3 regions of the Chromobacterium sp. genome follow, and region 1 is predicted to be linked to each of the others. Evidence: predicted binding sites of a transcription regulator. Region 1 holds the regulator's gene; each other region holds the start of a gene.
What was found. Region 1 encodes FNR, which switches genes on or off when oxygen is low (the NO sensors DNR and NnrR bind a similar motif). Its sites were predicted from a motif close to TTGATNNNNATCAA; they were not measured.
Positions count from the first base shown of each region.

Region 2: ACE3QM_RS07685 (M61 family metallopeptidase) is a predicted target of FNR. The motif match lies at 1,263-1,276, and genes of this name have one in related genera.
Region 3: ACE3QM_RS08745 (ribonucleoside triphosphate reductase) is a predicted target of FNR. The motif match lies at 1,700-1,713, and genes of this name have one in related genera.

Region 1 covers NZ_JAYSGF010000041.1:23,199-26,413, forward strand. The annotation lists gene ACE3QM_RS18715 (RNA methyltransferase) at 1-143, shown strand, start outside; gene ACE3QM_RS18720 (DUF1853 family protein) at 133-1,053, shown strand; gene fnr (fumarate/nitrate reduction transcriptional regulator Fnr) at 1,101-1,847, opposite strand; gene hemN (oxygen-independent coproporphyrinogen III oxidase) at 1,957-3,215, shown strand, end outside.
Region 2 covers NZ_JAYSGF010000010.1:106,794-110,008, reverse strand. The annotation lists gene ccoN (cytochrome-c oxidase, cbb3-type subunit I) at 1-877, opposite strand, end outside; gene ACE3QM_RS07685 (M61 family metallopeptidase) at 1,356-3,134, shown strand.
Region 3 covers NZ_JAYSGF010000012.1:71,176-74,390, reverse strand. The annotation lists gene ACE3QM_RS08750 (LysR family transcriptional regulator) at 196-1,161, opposite strand; gene ACE3QM_RS08745 (ribonucleoside triphosphate reductase) at 1,793-3,215, shown strand, end outside.

The DNA.
Region 1 (3,215 bases):
TGATGCGCCGGATGCGCACCCTGTTCAACCGCGCCGGCCTGCTGCGCGAGGAAATCGACATCCTGCGCGGCTTCCTCAAACAGGTTCAGCGCGCCGCCGACGGCGAAGTCCGCCGCGATGCCCCCGCCAAGGATGACGACTAAGCCGCTGTTCACCCTGCCCTACGCGCACCCGGCGGTGCGCGATCTGGCTTTTCTGCTGACCGCCCCGGCGCCGTGGAACAGCGGCGCCGACATCGCGCCGCAACGGCTGCTGGGCGCCGACGGCCCGGCGCTGCTGCAAGCGCTGGACGCCGATCCGGCCGAACTGCACGGCTGGCTGGCGCGCCAGCCCACCCGCCGCCTCGGCCATTACGCGGAACGGCTGCTATCGTTCTGGTTCCGGCTGGCGCCGCATATCCAGCTGCTTGCCAACAATCTGCCGGTGCGCGGCCCGGACGGCCGCACCATCGGCGAGTTCGACTTCCTGCTGCGTCTCGACGGCCAGCCGCTGCACCTGGAAACCGCCAGCAAGTTCTACCTCCAGCTGGGCCGCGACGCGGACACCCTGACCGGCCCCAGCCTGCGCGACGCCTGGGCCTTGAAAGCCCGTAAATTGCAAACCCAGCTGCGCCTATCTCGCCACCCGGCGGCCCAAGCCATGCTGCCGTCGGGTTTTGCCGGCTGCGCGGTAGGCGCCCGGCTCAGCGGCTGGCTGTTCCACGCCCTGGACACCGCGCCGGAACCGCCTCCGCAGGCCCAACCGCTATACGGGCAATACTGGCCGCTGCGCGGCGAATGGCCGGCCTCCAGCACGGCCTCGCGCTGGGCCTGGCTGCCCAGACTGAGCTGGCTGGCGCCGGCGCGGCTCGGCTTCGAACAGACCCATACCGCGGCGGCATTGCGCGCGCAGCTGGAACAGGCGGCGGCGCCGCAATTGCTGGCGGAGCTGCAAGCCGGCGCCGATGCTTGCTGGCATGAAGTGGCGCGCGGCTTCGCCGTGCCGCCCGGCTGGCCGCAGGAAGCGCCCTTGTCGCGGCTGTTGGAGCAAATCGCCGGCAGCCCTAGCCCATGAAAAAAGGCAGGCCCATGGCCTGCCTTCAGCAATGCGGCGCTGCGCGCTCAATGCCCGTTGGCGTGCGCGCAACCGGAGATCAGCGCTTTTAGCTCGTCCACCATCACCAGCTGGATATGCTTATGGTCTACCGTAATCCAGCCTTGCTGCTGGAACTTGGACAACGTGCGGCTGACGGTTTCCAGTTTCAGGCCCAGGAAGCTGCCGATTTCCTCACGGCTCATGCGCAGGATGAAATCATTGGCGGCAAAGCCACGAGTGGACAGACGCTGCGACAGATTGAGCAGGAAGGCGGCCAAGCGCTCCTCCGCCTTCATGTTGCCCAATAGCAACATTACATTCTGATCACGAACGATTTCGCGGCTCATCAAGCGGTAGAAATGGTGCTGCAGCGTGGGAATTTCGCGTCCCAGGCTCTCCATGCGGCTGAACGGCAGTTCGCACACCTCGCTGTCTTCCAGCGCAATGGCGTCGCAACCGTGTACATTGGCGGAAATGCCGTCCAGGCCCATCAATTCGCCGGACATATGGAAGCCGGTGACCTGTTCACGGCCGTCCTGGCTGGCGACGCTGGTCTTGAAGAAGCCGGTGCGCACCGCGAACAGCGAACGGAAGCCCTCGCCGCTGCGGAACAGGTACTCGCCGCGCTTCAAACGGCGGCTCTGGCGGATCACCGCGTCAAGCTGGGTCAACTCCTCGCGGTTGAGCCCAACCGGCAGACAGAGTTCCTTCAGGCTGCAGTTGGAGCAGGAGACCTTCAGGTTATGCAAAGAGATATGGTTCTGATCGGACATGGCATGTTTAGTGCAAGCTTGCGCTGAAGCTTGACCCTTATCAAAGCGAAATTCGCAGGATTTCCGCAAATTTACCAGTCCACCAGAGGTTTTGCTATCCAAATACGACATGAAGACCACCCACCCATTTTCTCCTGCCCATTTTGAATTCGACCGCGCGCTGATCGAGCGCCTCGACGGGACAGGTCCTAGATATACGTCATACCCGACTGCGGATCGCTTTACGCCGGGTTTCGCCGAAACAGACTACATCCACTGGCTACGGCAGCGCAGCATCGGCGCCAACCGTAAACCTTTATCATTGTACGCTCATATACCTTTTTGCAACACTATCTGCTACTACTGCGGTTGCAACAAGATCATCACCAAGGACAGCAGCAAGGCTGACTTGTACCTGGACTATCTGGAAAAAGAAGTCCGCATGGTCGCCTCCTGTCTGGGGCGCCGCGAGCAGGTGATACAGCTGCATTTCGGCGGCGGCACCCCCACCTTCTTGTCCGACGCGCAACTGGAACGACTGATGACCTTGCTCAAGACTCATTTCGAGTTCTTGAAGGAGGGGGAGTATTCCATAGAAATAGACCCGCGCAAAGTCAGCGCCGCGACAATCTTCAAGCTGGCCGAACTCGGCTTCAACCGCATCAGCGTCGGCATTCAGGACTTTGAGCCGGCGGTGCAGCAGGCGGTGAACCGGGTGCAGTCCGAAGAGGAAACGCTGGAGGTGATCCAGGCCGCGCGCGATGCCGGCTTCAAGTCGGTCAGCGTAGACCTGATCTACGGCCTGCCGCTGCAGACCCGGGAATCGGTGCGCCGCACGCTGGACAAAGTGATCGCCATCGGGCCGGACCGGCTGGCGCTGTACAACTACGCCCACCTGCCCACCGTGTTCATGCCTCAGCGCCGCATCAACGAGGCCGACCTGCCCTCGGCGGAAACCAAACTGGATATTCTGCAAGACTCGGTGCAGCGCCTGGCCGACGCCGGCTATGTCTTCATCGGCATGGACCACTTCGCCAAGCCGGACGACGAGCTGGCCACCGCGCTGCGCCAAGGCCGGCTGCAGCGCAATTTCCAGGGCTATTCCACCCACGCCGACTGCGACATGATAGGTCTTGGCGTGTCGTCAATCGGCAAGGTCGGCCCCTGCTACAGTCAGAGCGCCAAGGATCTGGACAGCTACTACGCGGCGCTGGACAGCGGCCACCTGCCGGTATTGCGCGGGCTGACGCTGGACAATGACGACATTTTGCGCCGCAGTATCATCCAGGGCCTGATGTGCCGCTTCTCGCTGTCGGTGGAGGCGCTGGAGGAAATCCACGGCATCAACTTCGCCGAGTACTTCGCCGAAGAACTGCCGCAGATCCGCGA
Region 2 (3,215 bases), on a different contig from region 1:
CGGACAGGGTCATGATGCCGTTGATCATGCCGCCCCAGCTCGGAGCCAGCAGCACCAGGGAGAACACCATGCCTACGGATTGAGTCCAGTCCGGCAGGCTGGTGTAGTGCAGGTGGTGAGGACCGGCCCACATATAGGTGAAGATCAGCGCCCAGAAGTGCACCACGGACAGGCGATAGGAGTAAACCGGACGGCCGGCCTGTTTCGGGATGAAGTAGTACATCATGCCCAGGAAGGCGGCGGTCAGGAAGAAGCCCACGGCGTTATGGCCGTACCACCATTGCACCATGGCATCCACGGCGCCGGAGTAGGCGGAGTAGGATTTCCACAGCGATACCGGCACGAAGGCGGAGTTGACGATGTGCAGCAGGGCCACGGCCAGGATGAAGGCGCCGTAGAACCAGTTGGCCACGTAGATGTGCTTGACCTTGCGGATGGCGATGGTGCCGAAGAAAACGATGGCGTAAACAACCCAGACCACTGCGATCAGCACTTTGATCGGCCATTCCAGTTCGGCGTATTCCTTGCTGGTGGTCAGGCCCAGCGGCAGGGTGATGGCCGCCAGCACGATCACCAGCTGCCAGGCCCAGAAGGTGAAGGCGGCGAGCTTGTCGGAGATCAGCCGGACATTACAGGTGCGTTGCACCACGTAGTAGGAGGTGGCGAACAGGCCGCAACCGCCAAAGGCGAAGATGACCGCGTTGGTGTGCAGCGGACGCAGGCGGCCGAAGTGGAACCAGGGCCCGAAGTTCAATTCGGGCCATACCAGTTGGGCCGCAATGATGACGCCCACCAACATGCCGACAATGCCCCACACGACGGTCATGATGGCAAATTGGCGCACCACCTTATAGTTATAAGTGGATTGCGTTTCCATTTAGGGTTTTCTCCAAGGTTGCTAACTCAGAACGTGACATATCTATCCATCGACGGCTTGAAAGTCCGGGCGACTGTCCCAATCTGTACTGATGTGACTGTGTCCAGGCGAAGCCGCAGGGAAAACGACTTTTTTAAAATCAAGCGCTTGACCCGTATCGCAGCGGTTCCGATGTCTGTATTAGCAGTTCATCCCGCATTGCGATAGCGCAATTTCCCCATTTAGTTAACCCGGCATTCTAAATCAATTACCCATATCGGGCCAGTTTGGAAGCCTGGGGAGGTCGCTTTCCCTATTTGTCTTTTTTATGTCTCAAGCGAGCGCAACAGTTCTTGCAAATACTGTTGCTACTGGCGAGATTGTATTGTCTATCGGGCTTGCCTTCTTGACCTGGATCAAAATGTCATAAAACGCGGCGTATCCGCGCAGGAAGTGCTAAAATCAGAAGGTTTTGCAACGATTACAGGCAAATCTGCTCATGACCGTTCCCGTTCGCTACACAATACTCCCTTGCGACCCGGCGGCGCATCTTTTCGAGGTCGCCGTCATCGTGTCCCGGCCCGCCAAGAAGGGCCAGCAGTTCGTGCTGCCGGCGTGGATTCCCGGCAGTTACATGATTCGGGAGTTCTCCAAGCATATTGTTGAAATCCGCGCGGAATCCGGCGGGAAAACGGTGGAACTGGTCCAGCTGACAAAAAACAGCTGGCAAGCCGCGCCGGTCAAGGGCGCGCTGACTTTGCGCTACAAGGTTTATGCATTTGATCTGTCGGTTCGCGGCGCCTATCTGGACGAACAACGCGGCTTCTATAACGGCACCAGCGTGTTCCTGGCGGTGGAAGGCTATGAGAGCGACCCCTGCTCTGTGCAGATACTGCCGCCGGAAGGCAAGGCCTATGCCGGCTGGAAGGTGGCGACCAGCCTGCCTGCGCGCGGCGCCGACAAGAAAACCGGCTTTGGCGGCTACCAGGCCGCCTGTTACGACGAGTTGATCGACCACCCGGTGGAACTGGGCGAGTTCGAAAGCGTCAGCTTCAAAGCCTGCGGCGTGCCGCATGAGTTCGTCGTCTCCGGCCGCTTCCGCGCCGATCTCAAGCGCCTGGCGCGCGACGCCAAGAAAATCTGCGAATACCAGATCAAGCTGTTCGGCGAACCGGCGCCGTTCGAGCGCTACGTGTTCATGCTCTTCGTCGGCAAGGACATCTACGGCGGGCTGGAGCACCGCGCGTCCACCGCGCTGGTGGCCAACCGCGACGATCTGCCGCAACTGGGCGTCGAGGACATCGGCGACGGTTATCTGAAACTGCTGGGCCTGATCAGCCACGAGTACTTCCACAGCTGGAACGTCAAGCGGATGAAGCCGGCGGCGTTCACCCCCTATGACCTGAACCAGGAAGGCTATACCCGTTTGTTGTGGGCCTTCGAGGGCATTACCTCTTATTACGACGATCTGAGCCTGGTGCGTTGCGGCCTGATCGACGAGAAGCGCTACCTGGGCCTGCTGGCGGAAACCGTCAGCGGCGTCGAGCGCGGCGCCGGCCGTCTGAAGCAGACGCTGGAGCAGTCCAGCTTCGAAGCCTGGACCAAGTACTACCGGCAGGACGAAAACAGTCCCAACAGCATCGTCAGCTATTACACCAAGGGCGCGCTGGCCGCGCTGGCGCTGGACCTGACCATACGTCGCGACAGCCAGGGCCGCCAGTCGCTGGACGATGTGATGCGCGCGCTGTGGCGCAAATGGCTGGACGACGGCAAGGGCCTGGCCGAGGACGAGTGGGAAAGCCAGGCGCAAGCCGCCGCCGGGCTGGATCTCACGGCCTTCTTCGACCACGCGCTGCGTAGCGTCAAGCCGCTGCCGCTGGCCGAGCTGCTGGCGACCCAGGGCGTGGAGTTGCGCTTCGAGCCGGCGGCCAATGCCGGCGACCGCGGCGGCCTGGCGCTGAGCGGCAAGCCGGCACCGGCCAGCCTGGGCGTCAAGGCGGTGGCCGAGGCCCAGGGCGTGCGCGTGCTCAATGTCTACGATGGCGGCGCGGCGCAACGCGCCGGCGTGTCCGGCGGCGATGTGATCGTGGCCATAGACAAGCTCAAGGCGGTGGATCTGGACAAGGCGCTGGCGCGCTATCAGCCCGGCGACAAGCTCAAGTTGCACCTGTTCCGCCGCGACGAACTGCTCAGCCTGCAGCTTGAACTGCAAGCCGCGCCGGCGGACGCCTGCCGCCTGCTGGTGCAGGACGGCGGCGCCAAGTGGCTGCGCCACTGACATTCATCGGGGCGTCGCCGCTGCCCGGCGGCGTCCTCCTCCAGCCAAGACCGGCGCAGCCGGCATCGAAGGAGACCTAGG
Region 3 (3,215 bases), on a different contig from region 1:
GACGCGGCGGGGCTTGTTGGGCGCGCGGCGGCTTCGTTCATGATTTGTATAAAAATACAATACACTCGCTCATTATAATTAACAACAGCTAGCCGAAAGGAGGATGCCGCCAGCGCTCGCCCAGCTATCCGCGTTGGAAAACGGCAACAAAAAAGCCAGCGCGAGCGCTGGCTTTTTTGTTGCCGAATCCGAAGTTCAGACGGCGTTCTTCTGCGCCGCCTTGCGTTTGGCGCTGAGATCCAGCCCCGGCAGGTCCGCCATGATGTCCGGATGGTCCGCCAGCTTCTCCACCACGAAATCCACGAACACCCGGGTACGCGGCGCGATATGGTCGCGATGCGGGAAACAGATGTAAATGGAACGCTCCAGCGACACCATATCGGTCAGCACCGGCTCGAGTTCACCGGAACGGATCAGGTGCACCACCTCGTGGCCCGGCAGTTGGGCCACGCCCATGCCCAGGCGCGCCAGTTCGGCCACCGCCTCCATCTCGTTCAAGGTATAAGTGCCGTTGACCTCCAGCGGAATGCGTTCGCCCTTGCGGTCGAACTCCCATTTGAACAAGCGTCCGGACGTGGGGAACTGGAAGTTGATGCAATCGTGGTTGCTCAATTCTTCCGGCGCGCTGGGACGGCCATGCAAGTCCCAGTACCCCGGCGAAGCCACCACGTAGAGCGGCATCTGCGCCAGATTGCGCGCCACCATGCGGCTGTCCGGCATCATGCCGGAACGCACGCCCACATCGTAGCCGTCCTCGATCAGGTCGCTGAAATGATCGTCCAGGCCGAAGAACACGCGCACCTTGGGATAACGTTCGCAAAACTCGCCCATGATGGGCAGGATGAAACGCCGCCCAAAGGAATTGGGCATGCTGACCCGTAGATGGCCTGCTGGTTCGTCGCGGCTGGCCTTGAGCTGGTTGATCGCCGAATCCAGATTGTTCACCGGACCGCGGCACTGGGCGTAAAAACGGCGTCCGTCCTCGGTCAGCGTCAATTGGCGCGTGGTGCGGTTGAACAGGCGGACCTCCAACTCCTGCTCCAAGCGGGCGATACTCTGGCTGATGGCGGCCGGCGACACGCCGAGCTTGCGCGCGGCGTCGGAGAAACTGCCGTTTTCCGCCGTGGTCATGAAGACCATCAATGCTTTTAAGGTGTCCATATCAGGGATGTTCCAGGCTCGGCATTGCTCACCCTTTTTATGCCAGTCAGCCTGGGGGGATTTGACAATGCTGATAACATTATTAAGTAGTATCTCTTTAAAAAGGGTACACCAAACCCTTAGGCGATTAAAGGAGAACTTGCAAATTGTTCTGAATGCATCTTCGCGACAAACTCACGCCTGAAACAGGCCTACCACGCAGCTTCCCCGCTGCACCGCCCGCGTAGCGCGTTTTGTCATATTATTTTTACTACATAGTTGAAAATACATTGCACTATTTTCTATGCAATCCAAGTATGCACCCGATTCAGTCCGAATGCCATGAGTTTGTTGCAACAGACTCAATGAAACCGCATCAAGTTGGCAACAATATGCCGATGACGCGTCACAGAGCTTTCCTGCGCGCTTGAACGCCAGCCCCCAGATCGCCTCCCGCCGCCAGCCACGCCTCCCGGCCAAGCACCAGCATCTCCAGCCGAAAAAACACAATATCTATGCAAGACAAAATACCCAACCACTATTACTAGTTGCCCGACGCTTGATCCGCATCAAGTTATCGCCATCTGCGCGACACAAGCGATAAAACACTATTTATAGTGGAGCCCATTCGGAACCATCACTATATATAGCAATGAATACTGCTTCCGCGCCTACTGCTCCGGTCGATGCCATCGCCGCGATCGATGAATATCTGGACCGCGCCGATTGGCGAGTCAATGCCAACGCCAATCAGGGCTATAGCCTGGGCGGCCTGATCCTGAACATCGCTGGCAAGCTCACCGCCAATTACTGGCTGGAGCGGGTGCTGGCGCCGGAAGTCGCGCTCGCCCACCGCCAGGGCGATCTGCACATCCACGACCTGGACATGCTGTCCGGTTACTGCGCCGGCTGGTCGTTGCGCACCCTGTTGCAAAACGGCTTCAACGGCATTCCCGGCAAGGTGGAATCCGCCGCGCCGCGCCACCTGTCCTCGGCCTGCGGCCAGATCGTCAACTTCCTCGGCACCCTGCAAAACGAATGGGCCGGCGCGCAGGCCTTCAGCTCCTTCGACACCTATCTGGCCCCCTTCGTCAAAAAAGACGGTCTGAGCTATGAGGCGGTGCGCCAGTGCGTCCAGGAACTGATCTACAACCTCAATGTGCCCAGCCGCTGGGGCACCCAGACGCCGTTCACCAATCTGACCTTCGACTGGACCTGCCCGGACGATGTCGCCGAGCAGATCCCGGTGATAGGCGGCGAGGAAATGCCGTTCCGCTACGGCGATTGCGCGCGCGAAATGGCGATGATCAACCGCGCCTACATCGAAGTGATGCTGGCCGGCGACGCCAAGGGCCGCGCCTTCACCTTCCCGATTCCCACTTACAACATCACCCGCGATTTCGACTGGCACGGCGAGAACACCGATCTCTTGTTCGAAATGACCGCCAAATACGGCCTGCCCTATTTCCAGAACTTCGTGAATTCGGACCTGGAGCCGCAAATGGTGCGCAGTATGTGCTGCCGGCTGCAGCTGGACTTGCGCGAATTGCTCAAGCGCGGCAACGGCTTGTTCGGCAGCGCCGAGCAGACCGGCTCGGTCGGCGTCATCACCCTCAATTGCGCGCGCCTGGGCCATCGCTTCGCCGGTGACTACCCAGCGCTGATCGCCGAAACCGACCGCCTGCTGGAACTGTCGCGCGACGCGCTGGAGAAAAAACGCGCCGAAGTGCAGGCGCGCATCGACGATGGCCTCTATCCCTATACCCGCAATTTCCTCGGCTCGCTGCGCAATCACTTCAGCACCATAGGCGTCAACGGCATCAATGAAATGATCCGCAACTTCAGCGCCGACCGCATCGACATCGCCAGCGACGAAGGCCACCAACTGGCCTGCGACTACCTGGACCACATCCGCCAGCGCATGGTCGAATTCCAGGAAAGCACCGGCCACCTGTACAACCTGGAAGCCACCCCGGCGGAGGGCACCACCTACCGCTTCGCCAAGGAAGACCGCAAGCGCTATCCCGGCATTCTGCAGGCTGGCAGCGACGCCCATCCGTATTACACCAACTCCA